DNA from 4 places in the Microbacterium sp. SORGH_AS_0505 genome. Region 4 is predicted to be linked to each of the others. Evidence: predicted binding sites of a transcription regulator. Region 4 holds the regulator's gene; each other region holds the start of a gene.
The links. The regulator HrcA, encoded in region 4, represses chaperone genes, less so after heat shock. The targets are predictions, from matches to a motif close to TTNGCACTCGNNNNNNNCGAGTGCNAA.
Positions count from the first base shown of each region.

Region 1: a site for HrcA is predicted at 1,717-1,743, ahead of QE428_RS07635 (Hsp20/alpha crystallin family protein). Genes of this name have one in related genera too.
Region 2: a site for HrcA is predicted at 1,943-1,969, ahead of groL (chaperonin GroEL). Genes of this name have one in related genera too.
Region 3: a site for HrcA is predicted at 2,552-2,578, ahead of groES (co-chaperone GroES). Genes of this name have one in related genera too.

Region 1 covers NZ_JAUTAT010000001.1:1,554,233-1,558,770, forward strand. Annotated here, with positions in the region: gene QE428_RS07630 (prolyl oligopeptidase family protein) at 1-1,665, opposite strand, end outside; gene QE428_RS07635 (Hsp20/alpha crystallin family protein) at 1,803-2,252, shown strand; gene QE428_RS07640 (MarR family winged helix-turn-helix transcriptional regulator) at 2,323-2,751, opposite strand; gene QE428_RS07645 (phosphatase PAP2 family protein) at 2,927-4,538, shown strand, end outside.
Region 2 covers NZ_JAUTAT010000001.1:110,799-115,336, forward strand. Annotated here, with positions in the region: gene QE428_RS00620 (hypothetical protein) at 1-28, opposite strand, end outside; gene groL (chaperonin GroEL) at 256-1,875, opposite strand; gene QE428_RS00630 (cold-shock protein) at 2,334-2,537, opposite strand; gene QE428_RS00635 (LytR C-terminal domain-containing protein) at 2,670-3,302, opposite strand; gene QE428_RS00640 (DUF3263 domain-containing protein) at 3,312-3,572, opposite strand; gene msrB (peptide-methionine (R)-S-oxide reductase MsrB) at 3,661-4,071, shown strand; gene QE428_RS00650 (DMT family transporter) at 4,085-4,538, opposite strand, start outside.
Region 3 covers NZ_JAUTAT010000001.1:499,202-503,739, forward strand. Annotated here, with positions in the region: gene QE428_RS02465 (ABC transporter substrate-binding protein) at 1-942, opposite strand, end outside; gene rarD (EamA family transporter RarD) at 1,098-2,036, opposite strand; gene groES (co-chaperone GroES) at 2,167-2,463, opposite strand; gene QE428_RS02480 (SAM-dependent methyltransferase) at 2,615-3,814, shown strand; gene QE428_RS02485 (hypothetical protein) at 3,816-4,310, opposite strand; gene tsaD (tRNA (adenosine(37)-N6)-threonylcarbamoyltransferase complex transferase subunit TsaD) at 4,307-4,538, opposite strand, start outside.
Region 4 covers NZ_JAUTAT010000001.1:2,270,905-2,275,442, forward strand. Annotated here, with positions in the region: gene lepA (translation elongation factor 4) at 1-772, shown strand, start outside; gene QE428_RS11175 (DUF1990 family protein) at 782-1,432, shown strand; gene hemW (radical SAM family heme chaperone HemW) at 1,432-2,649, shown strand; gene hrcA (heat-inducible transcriptional repressor HrcA) at 2,720-3,754, shown strand; gene dnaJ (molecular chaperone DnaJ) at 3,786-4,538, shown strand, end outside.

The DNA.
Region 1 (4,538 bases), 720 kb from region 4:
GTCGTCGGGGTACTGGGTCAGCATGTTGCCGACGAGCAGGCCGCCGTTGCTGCGGCCGTGGCAGGCGATGCGGTCGGGGGTCGAGACGCCGCGTGCGACGAGGTCGCGCGAGACGGCGGCGAAGTCCTCGTATGCGCGGTGGCGGTTCTCGCGCAGGGCGGCCAGGTGCCACTCGGGTCCGAACTCCCCGCCGCCGCGGATGTTCGCGACGACGTACACGCGTCCCTCCTCGAGCCAGGCGGGGCCGACGATCGTCGGATACTCCGGGGTGAGCGCGTGCTCAAACCCGCCGTAGCCGTTCATGAGGACGGGGAGAGTGCCGGAGCGCTCCCGCGGACCGACCTCGAAGTAGGGCACGCGCGTGCCGTCGGCCGACGTCGCCCAGTGCTGCTCCGCGACGAGTCCGGACGCGTCGAAGGTGGGGCGGCTGCGGTCGACGACGCGGGGCTCGGCGCCGGGGGCGATCACCAGGAGCGTCGGGGGAGTGAGGAAGCCGCGAGCGACCACCCACAGCTCGTCGTCCTCGTCGTCGTCGGCGGTGGCGACGCTCGCGCTGAAGAGGTCGGCGTCGCCGAGGCCCAGGTCGATGTCGACTCCGGTCAGCGTCTCGGGATCGAGCGACACGAGCCGGCTCTGCACGCGGTCGAGGATCGTCAGGACCAGGCGCGTGCGGGTCCATGTCCACGTTTCGAGCACCGCCGTGTCGCTCGGGGCGAAGGCGACGCGCAGGTTCGACCCGTCGCCCTCCGTGACGGTCTCGAGTGGACCGATGAGGAGGGTGCCCGACGGATGCGTCGTCTCGCCGATGCGCCACGGGGTCGTGGTCCGCACGGTGACGAGGTCGCCGTGAACATCGACGTTCGCGTCCTGCGGCACGGCGATCAGACGCGGCTCGCCGCTGTCCCAGACCCACGATTCGGAGTGGAAGAAGTCGTGCGCGATGACCACGATCGGCGTCGCCGTACCGCCGGTGCGGTCGACGTGCGCGAACACGCCGACGTCCGAGGCGACACCCGTCACGATGGGCGGCGCGTCCGCGAGCGACTCGCCCCGTCGCCAGGCGCGGGCGCTGATCGGATACCCCGAGTCGGTCACGCCGCCGCCGTGCAGTGCGGTGGCGACGAGCAGGGTGTCGCGGTCGACCCACGCGATCATCGTCTTCTCGGCGTCGAGGGCGAACGGGGTGTCGTCGACGAAACGACGTGCGTCGAGGTCGAACTCGCGCACGACGGTGGCGTCGCCGCCGTCGGGGCTCAGCCGCACGAGCGCCCGCCCGCTGCCCGCAGGTCCGTGAGCCGCGCCCGCGAACGCCCACGCCACGCCTTCCTCGCGGCCGAGCGCGTCGACGTCGAGCAGCACCTCCCAGGTCGGTTCGCCCGCTGCGAAGGCGGCGCGGGATGTCCGTCGCCACAGGCCGCGGGGGTTCGCGGCATCCCGCCACAGGTCGTACATGAGATCGCCGTGGCGGCTCGGGACGACGAGTCGATCGGGGTCCTGAAGGATGCCGGTCAGGCGGCGCTCGAGCGCGGTGCGGGTGTCGCCCGAGAAGGCCGCCTCGGTCTCGGCGGTCCGTTCGGCTGCCCAGGCGCGGGCCTCGGGTCCGTCGATCTCCTCCAGCCAGAGGAACGGGTCGGCGGGCTCGGGGGCGGTCTCGGAGGCGCTCATGTCGCCAGCCTAAGGCCGTCCTCGGCGCAGACGTTCGCCGTGCGAGAACCGTTGGCACTCGAGGGGTCAGAGTGCTAATCTGAACGTACTTGAGCCACAAGGGCTCAACTTTGAGACCACATCACCAAGGGAGAATCATGGCAACCTACGACCCGTTCCGTGACCTCGACCGCATCGCGTCGACCCTCTTCGACACGCGCCGCGGCCCGCGACGGATGCCGATGGACCTGTACCGCGACGGCGACCACTACGTCCTGAATGCCGACCTGCCGGGCATCGACCCGGGCTCGGTCGACATCGACGTCGACGGCCAGCTGCTTACCATCCGCGCCGAGCGCACGGTGGGCGCTGCCGACGGGGTGAAGTGGATCACGCGCGAGCGCGAGACCGCGAGCTTCCTGCGCCAGTTGAACCTCGGCCAGGGCATCGACACCGACGCCATCACCGCGACCTACAACAACGGCGTGCTGACCGTCACGATCCCGGTGAGCGAGAAGGCCAAGCCGCGCAAGGTCGAGGTCGTCGCTGAGGGGTCGGCCCCGACCATCGCGACCCACGAGAGCGAGCCGCAGCCGATCGACCAGTGATCGGCGGAGCGCTCCCGCTCTGACGAATCGCCCCGCATCCCGTGTCGGATGCGGGGCGATTCGTCTGCGGTCACACTCCGCGCAGACGCGCCGTCAGCTTCTCGAGCTGGGCGAGTTCGTCGTCGGTGAGCACCGACATCCGCTCGGCGATCGTTCGGCCATGAGCAGTGGCCATGCGGCGGAACGTCGCCGCGCCCTTCTCCGTGGCGCGCAGGATCGCGCCGCGACCGTCTTGGGGGTCCGGGCATTTGGCGACGAGACCCCGAGCTACCATCCGATCCACGAGGCGGGACACGCTGGGCTGGCTGATCAGCATGTTCGCGGTGACGTCGCGAAGTCGCGCCGTGTGCTCGTCGCATCGGGTCACGGTGAGGAGGACGTCGTACTCCGCGCTGGAGAGGTCGTCGTCGTCGAAGTCCTGTGAGATCTCGGCCAAAACCTCGTGCTGCGCGCGGAAGAGGCTCTCCCATGCCGCGATGGCGAGGCGTCGATCGGTCATGGCGTCCACTGTATCGTCGCGTGCCCGCACGACGAGCGCGGTTCGTCGCTTCGTGGTCACCCGGACGTCACGCGCCGTTCCCGCGTTCAGGAAAGCATTCTGGCTCACCCGATGGAAGCGAGGCGCGCCCGTGAGCGTGATGAGACAGACAAGACGACGAGGCACTCGTGCCGGGATGGCGATGGGCGGACTCGGCGTCCTCGTCGCCTGCACCCTGACCGCCGGACCCGCGTTCGCGGCCGCCGGCTTCACCGAGGAGCAGAAGACGGCGACCTACGCGTCGGACGCCGCCGCGTCGACCGGTGACGCGAAGGCGCCCAGTGCCGACAACTGGTCGGTCCGCATGATGGACGTCTTCGACGGCCTCCGCATCGATCGCGGCCCGGCGGGCAACGCGGCCGTCATGGACTACAACGACGCGCTGACGAGCGAGATCAACCGGACCGCATCCGATGCCCAGGTTCAGCGGGCCATCGTCGACCAGTACGACGACATGTCCGTCAGCATGGGCGATGCCTTCGGTGAGAACCTCGGGGCGATCTACGCCGACGCGGTGGCCGCGGGCGAGCTGCCCAAGCTCACGTGGCTCCTCAGCAAGGCAGGCGGCAAGCTCGGCTCGACGTCATCGAGCAATCCGCCGAAGAACTTCTTCGACTACGACCGGCCGTACCTCCGCCTCGACACGACGAAGGACCTCGTCTACCGAGACAAAGAAGGCGGCGACGCGTGGGGTTCCACGAGCGGCTCCTTCCCCTCCGGCCACACGTCGCAGGCGTACTGGCAGGGAACGGCGCTCGCCGAGATGCTGCCCGAGCTCGCACCGCAGATCCTGGCCCGCACCGCCGAGGCCGGGAACAACCGCATCGTGATGGGGGCGCACTACCCGCTCGACGTCATCAGCGGCCGGATGATGGGCCAGAAGATCATCGCGCTCCGTCTCGCCGATCCCGCGATGCGGTCGTTGGTGGGCGAAGCCGCCGAGGAGTTGCGCGGCGTCCTCGAGCGCGGCTGTGGTGACACACTCGCGAACTGCATCGAGAAGGACGTCCCGTACCTGACGACCGACAAGGCGCTCGCCTATTACCAGGAGCACCTGGGCTACGGATTCCCGGCCACCGGCCCGAAGGGGGTTCCCGTCGTGGTGCCCGACGGCGCGGAGGAGCTGCTCGTCTCGGCTCACCCGGGATTGACGCCGGAACAGCGCCGTCAGGTGCTCGCGCTGACCGCGGTCGACTCGGGCAACCCGCTCGACGTCGGTGAGCAGGAGAGCTGGCAGCGGATGAACCTCGCCGCCGCGATGGCGGCCGAGGTGACCGTGCGCTCCGACGGCTCCGTTGTGATCGGCAACGGCGGTAGCGAGCCCACTCCGGATCCGGAGCCGACGCCCGACCCCGAGCCGACCCCGGACCCCGAGCCCACGCCCGACCCCGAGCCGACGCCGGCCCCGCAGCCGACCCCCGCTCCGCAGCCCACTCCGCCCGCAACCGGCGGCGCACCGAGCGCGCCCGCCGCGAACGGTGACGACCTGCCTGCCGCGGCGGAGGGGACGATCCAGGCATCCGTCCGTGGTGACCGGATCGTCGTCTCCGGACTCACGGCAGGGCAGACGTACTACGGCTTCATTTACTCGACTCCGACGTCCCTCGGACAGTCGACGGCGGATGCCGCGGGTTCCGCCACCTTTGCCCTGCCGAGCGGCCTCGAGGCGGGGACGCATCGCGTCGCCGTGGTCGATGCAGCCGGAGACCTCATCGGCTGGGCTGCGGTCACAATCGGCCGCGGCCAGG
Region 2 (4,538 bases), 2.2 Mb from region 4:
CGACGGCGGAGTCATCGTGGTCTGCCATGGGAACCTCTCCTCGGATCGATGTGATGAGGCCCGTGCGACGCTGCGCGATGACGGCCACCGTGTACGGCGTGGACGACGCCTCACCGCCCACAATGGACTCCTGCCACCGGAGCGGGTGCTCCCTTGACATTCCGCACGGGACGCTGCGGCGGCCATCCGGCGCCCGGGAACGACGAAGGGCCCCTCCCGGAGGAGGGGCCCTTCGTGCTGACTGTCAGCGCTGGATCAGAAGTCCATGCCGCCGGTCGGGTCGCCGGCCGGAGCCGCCGCCTTCTCGGGCTTGTCGGCGACGACTGCCTCGGTGGTGAGGAAGAGGCCGGCGATCGACGCGGCGTTCTGCAGCGCCGAGCGGGTGACCTTGGCCGGATCGATGATGCCCGCGGCGAACATGTCGACGTACTCACCGGTCGCGGCGTTCAGGCCCTGGCCCGCGGGGAGCTCGGCGACCTTGTTCGACACGACGCCCGGCTCGAGGCCGGCGTTGAGGGCGATCTGCTTCAGCGGCGCCTGGATGGCGACCTTGACGATGTTCGCACCGGTCGCCTCGTCACCGACGAGCTCGAGCTTGGCGAACGCCTTTTCGCCGGCCTGGATGAGCGCGACGCCACCACCGGGGACGATGCCCTCCTCGACGGCTGCCTTCGCGTTGCGGACGGCGTCCTCGATGCGGTGCTTGCGCTCCTTGAGCTCGACCTCGGTCGCCGCACCGGCCTTGATGACGGCCACGCCACCAGCGAGCTTCGCGAGGCGCTCCTGGAGCTTCTCGCGGTCGTAGTCGCTGTCGGTGTTGTCGATCTCGCGGCGGATCTGGGTCACGCGACCCTCGATCTGCGATGCCTCGCCGGCACCCTCGACGATCGTGGTCTCGTCCTTGGTGATGATGACCTTGCGGGCACGGCCGAGCAGGTCGAGGGTGGCGTTCTCGAGCTTGAGACCGACCTCCTCGGTGATGACCTGGCCGCCGGTGAGGATCGCGATGTCCTGGAGCTGAGCCTTGCGACGGTCGCCGAAGCCGGGAGCCTTGACGGCAGCCGACTTGAAGATGCCGCGGATCTTGTTGAGCACGAGCGTCGCGAGAGCCTCACCCTCGACGTCCTCGGCGATGATCAGGAGCTCCTTGCCCTCCTGGATCACCTTGTCGACGACGGGGAGAAGGTCCTTGATGTTCGAGATCTTCTGGTTCGCGATGAGGATGTAGGGGTCCTCGAAGACGGCTTCCTGACGGTCGGCGTCGGTGACGAAGTAGGGGTTGATGTAGCCCTTGTCGAAGCGCATACCCTCGGTGAGCTCGAGCTCGGTGCCGAAGGTGTTGGACTCCTCGACGGTGACGACGCCTTCCTTGCCCACCTTGTCGATGGCCTCGGCGATCAGGGCGCCGATCTCGGGGTCGGCAGCCGAGATGGATGCCGTCGCCGCGATCTGGTCCTTGGTCTCGATCTCCTTCGCGCCGGCGAGCAGCTCGTCGGAGAGAGCCTTGACGGCCTTCTCGATGCCCTTCTTGAGCGAGATGGGGTCGGCGCCGGCTGCGACGTTGCGCAGACCTTCGCGCACGAGCGCCTGGGCGAGGACCGTGGCGGTCGTCGTGCCGTCACCGGCGACGTCGTCGGTCTTCTTGGCGACCTCCTTGACGAGCTCCGCGCCGATCTTCTCGTACGGGTCGTCGAGCTCGATCTCCTTGGCGATCGACACGCCGTCGTTCGTGATCGTGGGGGCGCCCCACTTCTTCTCGAGCACGACGTTGCGGCCGCGGGGGCCGAGCGTCACCTTGACGGCGTCGGCCAGGGTGTTGAGGCCGCGCTCGAGGCCGCGGCGGGCCTCCTCGTCGAAAGCGATGATCTTTGCCATAAGTGTGTCGTCCCTCCCGGACGTGAGGTTCAGTACCGTGCCCCCAGGGACTGGGAGCGGGATCGTTCTGGCACTCAGGATGAGTGAGTGCTAAATCATTCTGGCACTCGACCATAGCGAGTGCAAGCCGTGCGACACCGACTCGCGCTACCGTGACGACATCGCGCCGCGGGCCGCACGCACAGCCCGATCACCGCGTGGAGGAACGATGCCGACGATCGTCGGGGCCGCTTCATCGCGGGGATCAACGGCGTGCGAAACGCTGCACGAGGATATGCCGTCAACCGCGAGGAGATGCGACGCCTACCTGCGGTGGGACACCGCCGAGTGGCGCCACGGACTCGCCGGATGGCCGCACTTCGACGCCGTGTCCGCAGCGTTTCAGCAGGTCCGCGACGGAGCTGAATCCCGCCGAGGTGAGCGGAACGTTCCTCCGCCGGTACGAGAGCTGAGACTCGTCAGGCGACGACGCGGACGGACTCGGCCTGCGGGCCCTTCTGGCCGCTGCCGACGGTGAACTCGACGGCCTGCCCCTCCTCGAGGACGCGGAAGCCCGACATGTCGATGTTGGAGTAGTGGACGAAGACGTCCTGTCCGTCACCGAGGGTGATGAAGCCGAAGCCCTTCTCGGCGTTGAACCATTTGACGGTTCCCTGGGTCATGCGAATCTCCTGAAGCTGTGGGACATCGAAATGCTAGCCACGCGCCCAGGCCCGAATCCGCGGTTCCACGCTTTGTTGACACCCGTGCACCGAAGTGTTTACGACGGCGAAACACATCGCGTCGCGCGGGGCTCACTCCGAGCCGAAATCGAGCCCCACGACGATCACCAGCTGCGGTCGGCTGGTCCCGCCGGCATCCGTCGTCTCGGGCGGCGCCACCACCTGGTACGTGTCATCGAGGGAGACGTCCGCTCCACCGATGGCGTCCGCGAGCCCTCGGGCGGCGGCCTCGTCGGTCGCCGTACCGTAGTAGACCGTCGTCGTCGGGAAGTCGTTCGAGCTCGCGTTGCTCGCCTCGACGTCCGCGGCATCCCATCCTGCAGCGACGACGTCGTCGCGCACCTTGGCCCCGAGTCCGTTCTCCGCCGTCGCGTTCAGAACGAGCACCTGGTAGGAGGTGTCGACGCGGGGCGCGACGACAGCGGCCGTGCCGGTGGAGGCTGGCACCGGAGCGGCGTCGAACCGCCCGGTGGCGTACAGGGTGCCGAACACACCTGCGGCCACGATCGCCACCGTCGCGACGACGGACCACAGCACGATCACCCCCACGCGCAGGCGCGGCGCCTCGGCGCGATGCGCGCCCACGCGTGCGGAACCGGCGGGGAGGTCGTCGAAGCGATCCGTGGTGGCGGACCGGCCCTGCGAAGCGGAAGGATCCGTCGGGGCGGGCTGCTCAGGCTCGGTCGGGGAAGTCGGAGACGGCACCCGAGGATCCTACCGGGCCGAGGCCGGGAGGATTCCGGCGCGGCTGCGCCGCTCGCGCTCCTGCGCCGCCTGGAGCCGCCGGAGCCGGTGGACGAGCACCGGATCGTGGGCGACGGCATCCGCGGACTCGAGGATGCGACCGAGGAGCTGGTAGTACCGCGCGGGCGTCAGCGACAGCTCGGCCCGCACAGCCTCCTCCTTCGCACCCGAGTGACCGTGCCACCGCGCCTCGAAGTCGAGGATGTCGCGGTCACGGTCGGCGAGGGGCACTCCCCCACCGTACGACCGTCACCGGGCGACACCACGGAACATCCGGGCGGTTCGTCCGGTTGAATAGGACGAGGGAAGGAAGAAACACATGAGCTATCGCGTGGAGAAGACCGATGAGCAGTGGCGCGAGGAGCTGACGCCCGAGCAGTACGCCGTCCTGCGTCAGTCCGGAACGGAGCGCGCGTGGACCGGCGAACTCCTCGATGAGGATCGTGCCGGGTTCTACACCTGCGCCGCCTGCGGGTCGGAGCTGTTCCAGAGCGGCACGAAGTTCGACTCGCACTGCGGGTGGCCGAGCTTCTACGAGTCGGTCCGCCCCGAGGCGGTCGAGCTGATCGAGGACAACAGCCACGGCATGGTCCGCACCGAGGTGCGCTGCGCCAACTGCGGATCGCACCTGGGGCACGTGTTCCCCGACGGGTTCGGCACCCCGACCGGCGACCGGTACTGCATGAACTCGCTGTCGCTCTCGTTCACCCCGAAGGGTGACGAGGCCTGATCGACCGCGGCGATCAGCGCCGCACGCGCCAGAAGGCGGCGACGGACACCGACGCGAGGCCGATCACGACGGTGATCGCCTCGACGAGGAGTCCAGGACCGGCAGGCGCGGGCCAGAGGGCGTCGAGGGCCAGCGAGGCGACGAGCTGACCCGAGACGGCCGCCAGGCCGAACAGCAGCACCCCCGTCCGCGCCACGATCGCGGCGGACATCACGATGTAGGTGACGCCCAAGACGCCTCCGAGGTAGAGCCACGGCTCCCCCGGGGGCGTCGCGGGTGGTCCGCTGACGAGCGTGACGATGACGGCGAGCACCGTGAGGATGACGGTGCCGACGATGAAGTTGACGAGGGTCGCCGTCAAAGGCGTCCCGACGCGGGCTCGCAGCCGGCCGTTCGTGGCCTGCTGCCAGGCGAGTCCGACGCCGACGAACACGGGCAGGATCACCATCCAGACCGGAACGTCCGCC
Region 3 (4,538 bases), 1.8 Mb from region 4:
GGTCCAGGCGGTGTTCAGCCGCTCGACGAAGTCGTCCTCGAGCACGGGTCCAGGGGTCGTGCCCTGAGCACCCTCGAGCGAGACGCTGACGTCGTCGCCCCACTGCTTGAGGTTTCCGTCGACCAGGTAGAAGTTCTTCGCGTCCTGACCGGCGTTGACCAGCAGCGGCGCGATCGTGGCGAACTCGTCGAACGTGATCGCGACGATGGCGTCGGGGTTCTCCGCGGCCACCGTGGCGACCTGGGCGTCGAACGAGGTGTCGCCGGTGTTGAACGAGGCCTCCGCGACCACCTCGCCTCCGGTGCCCTCGAACACCTCCTTGACCACGTTGCGCAGGCCCGTGCCGTACGCGTCGTTGATGTAGATGATGCCGATCGTGCTCTTGCCGTCTTCGGCGATCTTGTTCGCGAGGACCTCGCCCTGGAGCAGGTCGCTCGGCGCGGTGCGCCAGTAGAGGTTGTCGTCGTCCCAGTCGGTGAAGTCGGGCGACGTGTTGGCGGGCGAGAAGGTGATGATGCCCTCGGACACGTTGCTGTCCAGGAAGAGCTTGCTGACGCCGGATGCCGCGGCACCGATCATCGCCGAGACGCCCTCGTTCTGGAGGCGGGGCACGGTGGTCTCGTACGCCTTGTTGTCGGTGTCACCCGAGTCACCGGCGCTGAGGTCGACCGTGATGCCCTTCTTCGCCTCGTTGATCTCGTTGACGGCGAGGAGCACACCGGCCTCTTCGGGCGGGCCGAGGAAGGCGAGGCTTCCCGTCTGGGGCAGAACCGTCCCGAGCTTGAGCGTGAGCTCGTCGCGCTCGACGGCGGGGCCGCTGGAGGCCGAGGATGCCGGTGCGGTCGGGGAGCCGGCACAGCCGGCGAGGACGAGGGCGGTCGCGCTGGCGAGGGCGATGCCGCCCATGGCCTTCGCAACGCGCGATCGGGTGAAGACGGACATTGTGCTCCTTGCTGTGGTGACACGGGTCGAATCGGGCCCGGCCCGGTGTGATCAACCTAGCGGTGAGCCCGTCTCCGCAATGTTGCCGTTCGTTAACGATGTGCAACGAGGTGGGCACGCTCCCATAACGGCGGGGAAAGCGGCATCCGGCGGCGTCAGACCGGGTCGGGTACGGCTGTCACCGCGCGGGCACGTTCGCGGCGGGAGGCCAGGAGCGAGTCCACCGCGAACACCGCGATGGCGACCCAGACGAGACCGAATCCGATCCACCGCTCGAACGGCATGGGCTCCTGCAGGATGAGCACGCCCGTAAGGAACTGCATGACCGGCGCGATGAACTGCAGGATGCCGACCACGGTCAGCGACGTGCGCCTGGCACCGGCGGAGAAGAAGAGCAGCGGGATGGCGGTGACGGCGCCGGCGAGCAGGAGGAGGACCATGTGGCCGGAGCCTTCGCGCCCCATCGTGAGCCCCGACGTCACTCCGACCGCGACGAGCTGGATGACGGCGATGGGAACGAGCCAGAACGATTCGAGTGTGAGGCCGCTGACGGCATCCACCGAGGGTCCGATCCGCTTCTTGACGAGACCGTACGTCGCGAAACTCGCCGCGAGGGCGAGGGCGATCCACGGCACGTCTCCGACCGCGACGATGATGACGACGACGGCCGCGACGGCGATGCCGACGGCGACCCACTGCGCGGGGCGCAGGCGCTCCTTCAGAACGAGCACGCCGAGGAGGACGGTGGCGATCGGGTTGATGAAGTAGCCGAGGCTCGTCTCCACGACATGACCGGTCAGGGTGCCGATGAGGAACACCTGCCAGTTGACGTAGATGAGCAGGCCGGCGACGAGCGTCCAGAGCATGAGCCGTCGGTCCCGGAGGATGGCGCGCATCCGCCCCCAGCCGCGGGTGACGGCGATCAGCGCGACGCAGAAGACGAGGCTCAGCACGATGCGCCAGCCGACGACCTCCCACGGCGTCGTGGGGGCGAGGCTGACGAAGTAGAGCGGGAGGAAGCCCCAGAGAACGTAGGCCGAGAAGACGAAGACACCGCCGAGGGACTTCTCGCGGGCGGCATCCTCAGGTGTCATGAGTACGAGCCTACGACGGTCATGACACCGCCGTCAGCACCGTGACTGCCGACGTTCGCGCGGATCCTGCCAGGGGAAGACGCAGGGCCCGGATGCCGAAGCATCCGGGCCCTGTGAAAGGTGCTGCGTGTCAGCGGACGACGACCGCGAGGACGTCGCGAGCCGAGAGCACGAGGAACTCGTCGGCGCCGAACTTGACCTCGGTGCCGCCGTACTTGCTGTACAGAACGCGGTCGCCGACGGCGACGTCGAGCGGAACGCGGTTGCCGTTGTCGTCGATGCGGCCGGGGCCCACGGCCACGACCTCGCCCTCCTGGGGCTTCTCCTTGGCGGTGTCAGGGATGACCAGGCCACTTGCGGTGGTCTGCTCGGCCTCGACCTGCTTGATGACGATGCGGTCTTCGAGCGGCTTGATGGAAACCGACACGTTCTACCTCTTTCTTGCTGGTGGGGTCCTGCTTCAAGACTCATCAGCACTCGCTTACCGAGAGTGCTAACGAAAGTCTAGGGCGCGGCTGGCACTCATGCAACGCGAGTGCCAACAGTGATCGGGATGCCGGTGCGCCTAGGCTGGCCGGATGGAACAGGCCGAGCTGACCGCCCTCCTGACACCGCAGGGATTGCGCATGGTCGACGAGGTCGGACCCCTGGCATCCACCACCGAGGTCGCCGCCGCCGTCTCGCGTCTGCGCGCCGCGGGCCACTCCCCCGACCTGGTGTCCGCCGTCGTCGGACAGGCCCACCTGCGGGTGCGGGCCGCCGCGAAGTTCGGCCCGTTCGCGGACCGTATGCTCTTCACCCGCGCGGGACTCGAGCAGGCCACACGCCTCGAGGTCGCCGCGCGTCACGCGGGGCGATTCCGGGATGCCGGGGTGCAGCGCGTCGCGGACCTCGGCTGCGGCATCGGGGGCGATGCCCTCGGCCTGGCGGGCCTGGGGCTCGACGTCCTGGCCGTCGACGCGGATGAGACCACCGCAGCCCTGGCGGCTTACAACCTCGCACCGTTCGGCGAGGCGGTCACCATCCGGAGCGGCCTCGCCGAGGAGACCGACCTCGACGGCTGGGACGCCGTCTGGCTCGACCCGGCCCGCCGCACCGCGGGTCACTCCGAGACCTCGCGCACCCGGCCGGAGGACTGGTCGCCGTCGCTGGAGTGGGCTTTCGCACTGGCGGAGCGGATGCCGGTGGGCATCAAGCTCGGACCGGGACTCGACCGCGACCTCATCCCCGAAGGGGTGGAGGCGCAGTGGATCAGCGTCGACGGCTCGACCGTCGAGCTCGTGCTCTGGTCGGGGTCGCTGCGGCGCGAGGGTGTGCGGCGGTCGGCTCTCGTCATCCGCGGCGGTTCGGCAGCGGAGCTCGCCGCCCCGGCCGACTCCCCCGATGAGCCGGTCCGCGAGCTCGGCGCGTTCCTCCACGAACCGGAGGGCGCGGTCATCCGCGCTCGCCTGATCGGCGAGGTGGCGCGAGACCTGCACGCAGGCATGGTCGCCGACGGCATCGCCTACCTGACGTCGGATGCCGCGCTGACGAATCCGTTCGTGCAGTCGTTCCGCGTGCGCGAGGTCCTGCCGGTGAAGGTGCCGGCGATCAACGCCGCCCTGCAGGCGAACGGGATCGGCACCGTCGAGATCAAGAAGCGCGGCGTGGATGTCGATCCGGCGCAGTTCCGCCGCAAGCTCACGCTGCGCGGAGACGCGTCGGCGACGCTCATCCTCACGCGACTCGGCGAGGGTCCGAAGGCGAAGCGAGTCGCGGTTCTGGCCGACCGGGTCTGACTCAGCCGAAGAGCGCGCCCTGGGTCCCTGCCCACCACAGCCAGCCGGCGCTGTACAGGAGCGACCCGACGCTGAGTCCCAGGCCCCAGAGAGCTGTCTCGCGCTTCTCCCACGGGCGGCGGAGCGCGAGGACGGCGAGGACGACGCCGATCACCCCGACCGGGAAGCCCCAGCCGACGAAGCACGCGAGGATCAGGCCGAGCCCGCCGAACAGCACCGACCATCCGGCACTTCGCGGCAGCACCGGCGTCGGCGGGATCCACCGCACGTCGGGCGAGGCGTCCTCGGCCGGGTCCGGGTGCACCGCCAGGGGCGGGGCGACGGGGAGCGGTTGCGTCAGCTCGCGCCGGAAGCCGCCGCGGTGGGCACCGGGGAGGGCGGAGTCGGTCGGTGCGGGCGCGACGTCCTCCGACGCCGGCTCGACCACAGGCCCCTGAGACGGGGAGGCGGGACCCTGCGTCGAAGCGGTGGGGCGCGGCATCCGCTCGTCGGTCATGACGACGCCGCCACCTGGATCGTGGTGACCGGCAGGGTGGAGTCGGCACCGAAGGCGAGGGTCGAGGCGGGGCGGCCGCTCATGATGAGCTCCGAGGCGAGCGCGGCGATCATGGCGCCGTTGTCGGTGCAGAGCGAGAGCGGCGGGATGCGGACGGAGACCCCAGCGGCCTCGGCGCGCTCGAGGGCGACGTCGCGCAGGCGCTTGTTCGCGATGACGCCGCCACCC
Region 4 (4,538 bases):
GCACCTCGAGATCATCACCGAGCGCCTCTCGCGGGAGTTCGACCTCGATCTCATCACCACGGCGCCCTCGGTGACCTACACGGTCACGACCGACACCAACGAGACGGTCACGGTGACGAACCCGTCCGAGTACCCGGACGGCCGCGTCGCCGAGGTGTCCGAGCCGGTGGTCAAGGTCGGCATCCTGTTGCCGAAGGACTACGTCGGCACGGTCATGGAGCTCTGCCAGTCGCGTCGCGGCACGCTCCTCGGCATGGACTACCTCAGCGAGGACCGCGTCGAGCTCCGCTACAACATGCCGCTCGGTGAGATCGTGTTCGACTTCTTCGATCACCTGAAGTCGAAGACGCAGGGCTACGCGAGCCTCGACTACGAACCGGCGGGCTCGCAGACCGCGGACCTCGTGAAGGTCGACATCCTGCTGCAGGGCGAGAAGGTCGACGCGTTCAGCTCGATCGTCCACCGCGAGAAGGCCTACGCCTACGGCACGCTGATGACCGAGCGCCTGCGCAAGCTCATTCCACGCCAGCAGTTCGAGGTGCCGATCCAGGCCGCCATCGGCGCCCGCATCATCGCCCGCGAGAACATCAGTGCCATCCGCAAGGACGTCCTCGCCAAGTGCTACGGCGGTGACATCAGTCGCAAGCGCAAGCTGCTCGAGAAGCAGAAAGAGGGCAAGAAGCGCATGAAGATGGTCGGCCGCGTCGAGGTCCCCCAGGAGGCGTTCATCGCCGCCCTCTCGGGCGATGTCGAGGGCAAGGACAAGAAGTAGGCTGACACGATGCGCCGCGGGAGTTTCCAGGCAGGGACCGTCGACTACGCCGCCGTCGGGGCCACGCAAGCCCCCGACCTCATGGGCTATCCGCCGCGGGGTACGATCCCGGCGGAGGCGTCATGGCGCCTCGGCAGCGGTGAGGACCGGTTCGTCACCTCGACCGAGCAACTCCTCGGGTGGGGTGCCCAGCGCGGGGCGGGTCTGCAGGTGGTCGACGTGCGCCCGGCATCCGGCCCCATGTACTCGGGCGTCGGCTTCGACGCCGAGGGCAACGCCGTGCAGCCGAGCCGATTGGACGATGAACAGCGCTTCGACGCCGACGGCACCCCGTTCGTGGGCGCCGGCACGACGGCGCACCTCCACGGCCGGGTCGCGGGGATGAGGGCGGATGCCGAACTCCGCGTCATCTCGGTCATCGACGAGCCGCGTCGGGTCGGGTTCTCGCTCGGCACCGTCGGCGGATCGGTCGTCAGCGGCGAGGAGTCGTTCCTGCTCGAGTGGCGGGACGACGACGAGGTCTGGTTCACGGTCCGCGCGTTCGACAAGCCGACGGGCGTCCTCTACCGCCTGTGGCGTCCGCTCGTGAAGCGGCGTCGCCGTGCGCTGTTCCAGGGGTACCTGCAGGCGATGTCGCCCATGTACGCCACCGGTTCCTGATGGGCTCTGCTCTTCCCCTCGGCGATCCCGCACCCGCCGACGGCGCGCTGCCGCACGACGTCCCGGTCGATCCCGACGTCGACTTCGGCGTGTACCTGCACGTGCCGTTCTGCCGGGTCCGCTGCGGATACTGCGACTTCAACACGTACACCGCGACCGAGCTGCGCGGTGCACGCCAGGACACCTACGCCGACGAGGTGCTCCACGAGATCGCGCTGTCCCGTGAGGTCCTCGCGGCACAGGGACCCCTGCGTCCGGCTCGCACCGTCTTCTTCGGGGGTGGCACCCCCACGCTCCTTCCGCCGGGCGACCTCGCGCGCATGCTCGACGGCATCCGGGGAACCTTCGGTCTCGCGGACGGCGCCGAGGTCACGGTCGAGGCGAACCCCGACACGCTGACCGATGAGGTCGCGCAGACCCTTGCCGCTGCCGGCGTCACACGGTTCTCGATCGGGATGCAGTCGTCCGTGCCGCACGTCCTCGCGGCACTCGACCGCACGCACGACCCCGCGAACATCGCGACGGCCGTCGCGGCGGCGCGGAAGGCCGGGCTCGCGGTCAGCCTCGATCTCATCTACGGCGCGCCGGGGGAGTCGCTCGAGGACTGGCGCACCTCGCTCGAGACGGCGATCGCGCTCGCACCTGATCACATCTCGGCGTACGCCCTCATCGTGGAGGACGGGACGAAGCTCGAGCGCCAGATCCGCCGCGGCGAGGTACCCGCCCCCGACGACGATCTGCAGGCCGACATGTACGAGCTCGCCGACGAGCTGCTCGCGGCAGCCGGTTACGGCTGGTACGAGGTCTCGAACTGGTCGACGACTCCCGCCCAGCGCTCCCGCCACAACCTGTCGTACTGGCGGGGTCAGGACTGGTGGGGCTACGGCCCCGGTGCCCACAGCCACGTCGGCGGGCTGCGCTGGTGGAACGTCAAGCACCCCGCCGCGTACGCGCAGCGCCTGGCGCTGGGGGAGTCCCCGGCGGCGGGACGGGAGCGACCGGATGCCGAGGCCCGCCGCCTCGAGGTCATCCTGCTCCGCTCGCGCATCGTCGACGGTGTCGCGGTCGACGAGGCGACCGTCGCGGGGCGGCGGAACGTGGCATCCCTCATCGCCGACGGACTCGTCGACGGCGCTGAGGCCGTCCGCGGGCGCGTCGTCCTCACCAGGCGCGGGCGGCTCCTGGCCGACGCCGTCGTCCGCGCGCTCACCGCGTGATCCGAGCAGATCGCTTCTCGCGCGATAGAATTGGCACTCCCAGAACGAGAGTGCCAGCGGAGGAGGGGTGATGGTCTCGGAACGCGGTCTCCAGGTGTTGCGTGCGATCGTGCAGGACTACGTCGACACGCGCGAGCCGGTCGGCAGCAAGGCGATCGTCGACCGTCACCAGTTCGGCGTGTCGGCTGCGACCATCCGCAACGACATGGCGCTCCTCGAGGACGAGGAACTCATCACCGCGCCGCACACCTCGTCGGGCCGCGTGCCCACCGACAAGGGCTACCGCGTCTTCGTCGACCACCTCGCCGACGTCCGTCCGCTCACGTCGGCGCAGCGCTCGGCGATCGGGTCCTTCCTCGAGGACACCGGTGACCTCGACGATCTGCTCGTCCGGACGGTCCGCACCCTCACCCGGCTGACGGGCCAGGTTGCGATCGTGCAGTACCCGTCCTTCTCGCGGGCGAACATCTCCCACGTCGAGGTCGTGCACCTCGGCGGCACGCGCCTCGTCCTCATCGTCGTGACCGATACCGGCCGGGTCTCGCAGCGCGTCGTCTTCCTCGCGACCGAGCCGTCGGCGGACGAGGCGTCGCAGCTCAAGCTCGCGATGGCGACGCTCCTCACCGGGAAGAGCGTCAAGGACGGCGTTGCAGCGATCGCCCGCATCCTCGAGGAGAACACCGCTGTCCCGCGGGAGGAGAACCGCCGCATCGTGCTGCGCGCGATCGGCGAGGAGCTCGACGAGTTCCGTCAGGACCGCATGGTGATGGCAGGATCGGCGACCCTCGCGCGACGCGAGTCGGATTTCCGCGGCAGCATCTATCCCCTCCTCGAGGCGATCGAGGAGCAGGTGACCCTTCTGCGTCTGATGGGCGAGATGGTCGCCGACGATCGCGGACTGGCGACCAGCATCGGGCGCGAGAACGAGCCGTTCGGACTGTCCGAGGCATCCATCGTCGCGGGCGAGTACGACGCCGGGGGTTCTCACGCCCGCATCGGCGTGCTCGGGCCCACACGGATGGACTACCCCACGAATCTCGCGGCGGTTCGCGCCGTCGCGCACTATCTGACGCGATTGCTCGAAGAAGACGAGACGTCGCGCTGAACGAATCGGCCCGCGGGCCGGAGAGGTGATTGTGGCTGACCACTACGAGGTCCTGGGCGTCGCGCGTGACGCGAGCCCCGAGGAGATCAAGAAGGCATACCGGCGTCTGGCGCGCCAGCTGCACCCGGATGTGAACCCCGGAGAGGATGCGTCCGAGCAGTTCAAGCTCGTGACGCACGCATACGACGTGCTGAGCGACCCCGATCAGCGCCAGCGCTACGACATGGGCGGCGACGCCGACGGCTTCGGCGGGGCCGGTGCCGGCTTCGGCGGCTTCAGCGACATCTTCGAGAGCTTCTTCGGGGGCGGCGGAGGCGGAACCCGCGCGGGACGGCCCCGGTCCCGTCGCGAGCGCGGTCAGGATGCCCTCGTCCGCGTCGACCTCGACCTCGGCGACGTCGTCTTCGGCGTCCACCGCGATATCGAGGTCGACACCGCCGTCCTCTGCGAGACCTGCCAGGGCTCGTGCTGCCAGCCGGGCACCCAGCCGGTCACGTGCGACATCTGCCACGGATCGGGCCAGATCCAGCGGACGGTCCGGAGCCTCCTCGGCAACGTCGTCACCTCCCAGCCCTGCACCACGTGCCAGGGGTACGGCACGACCATCCCGTACCCGTGCTCCACCTGCCAGGGCCAGGGCCGTGTGCGCGCGCGCCGCACCGTGTCGATCGACATTCCCGCCGGTGTCGAGACCGGTCTGCGCCTCCAGCTCCCCGGTTCGGGCGAGGTCGGCCCCGCCGGCGGTCCGAACGGCGACCTGTACCTCGAGGTCACCGTCGCCCCG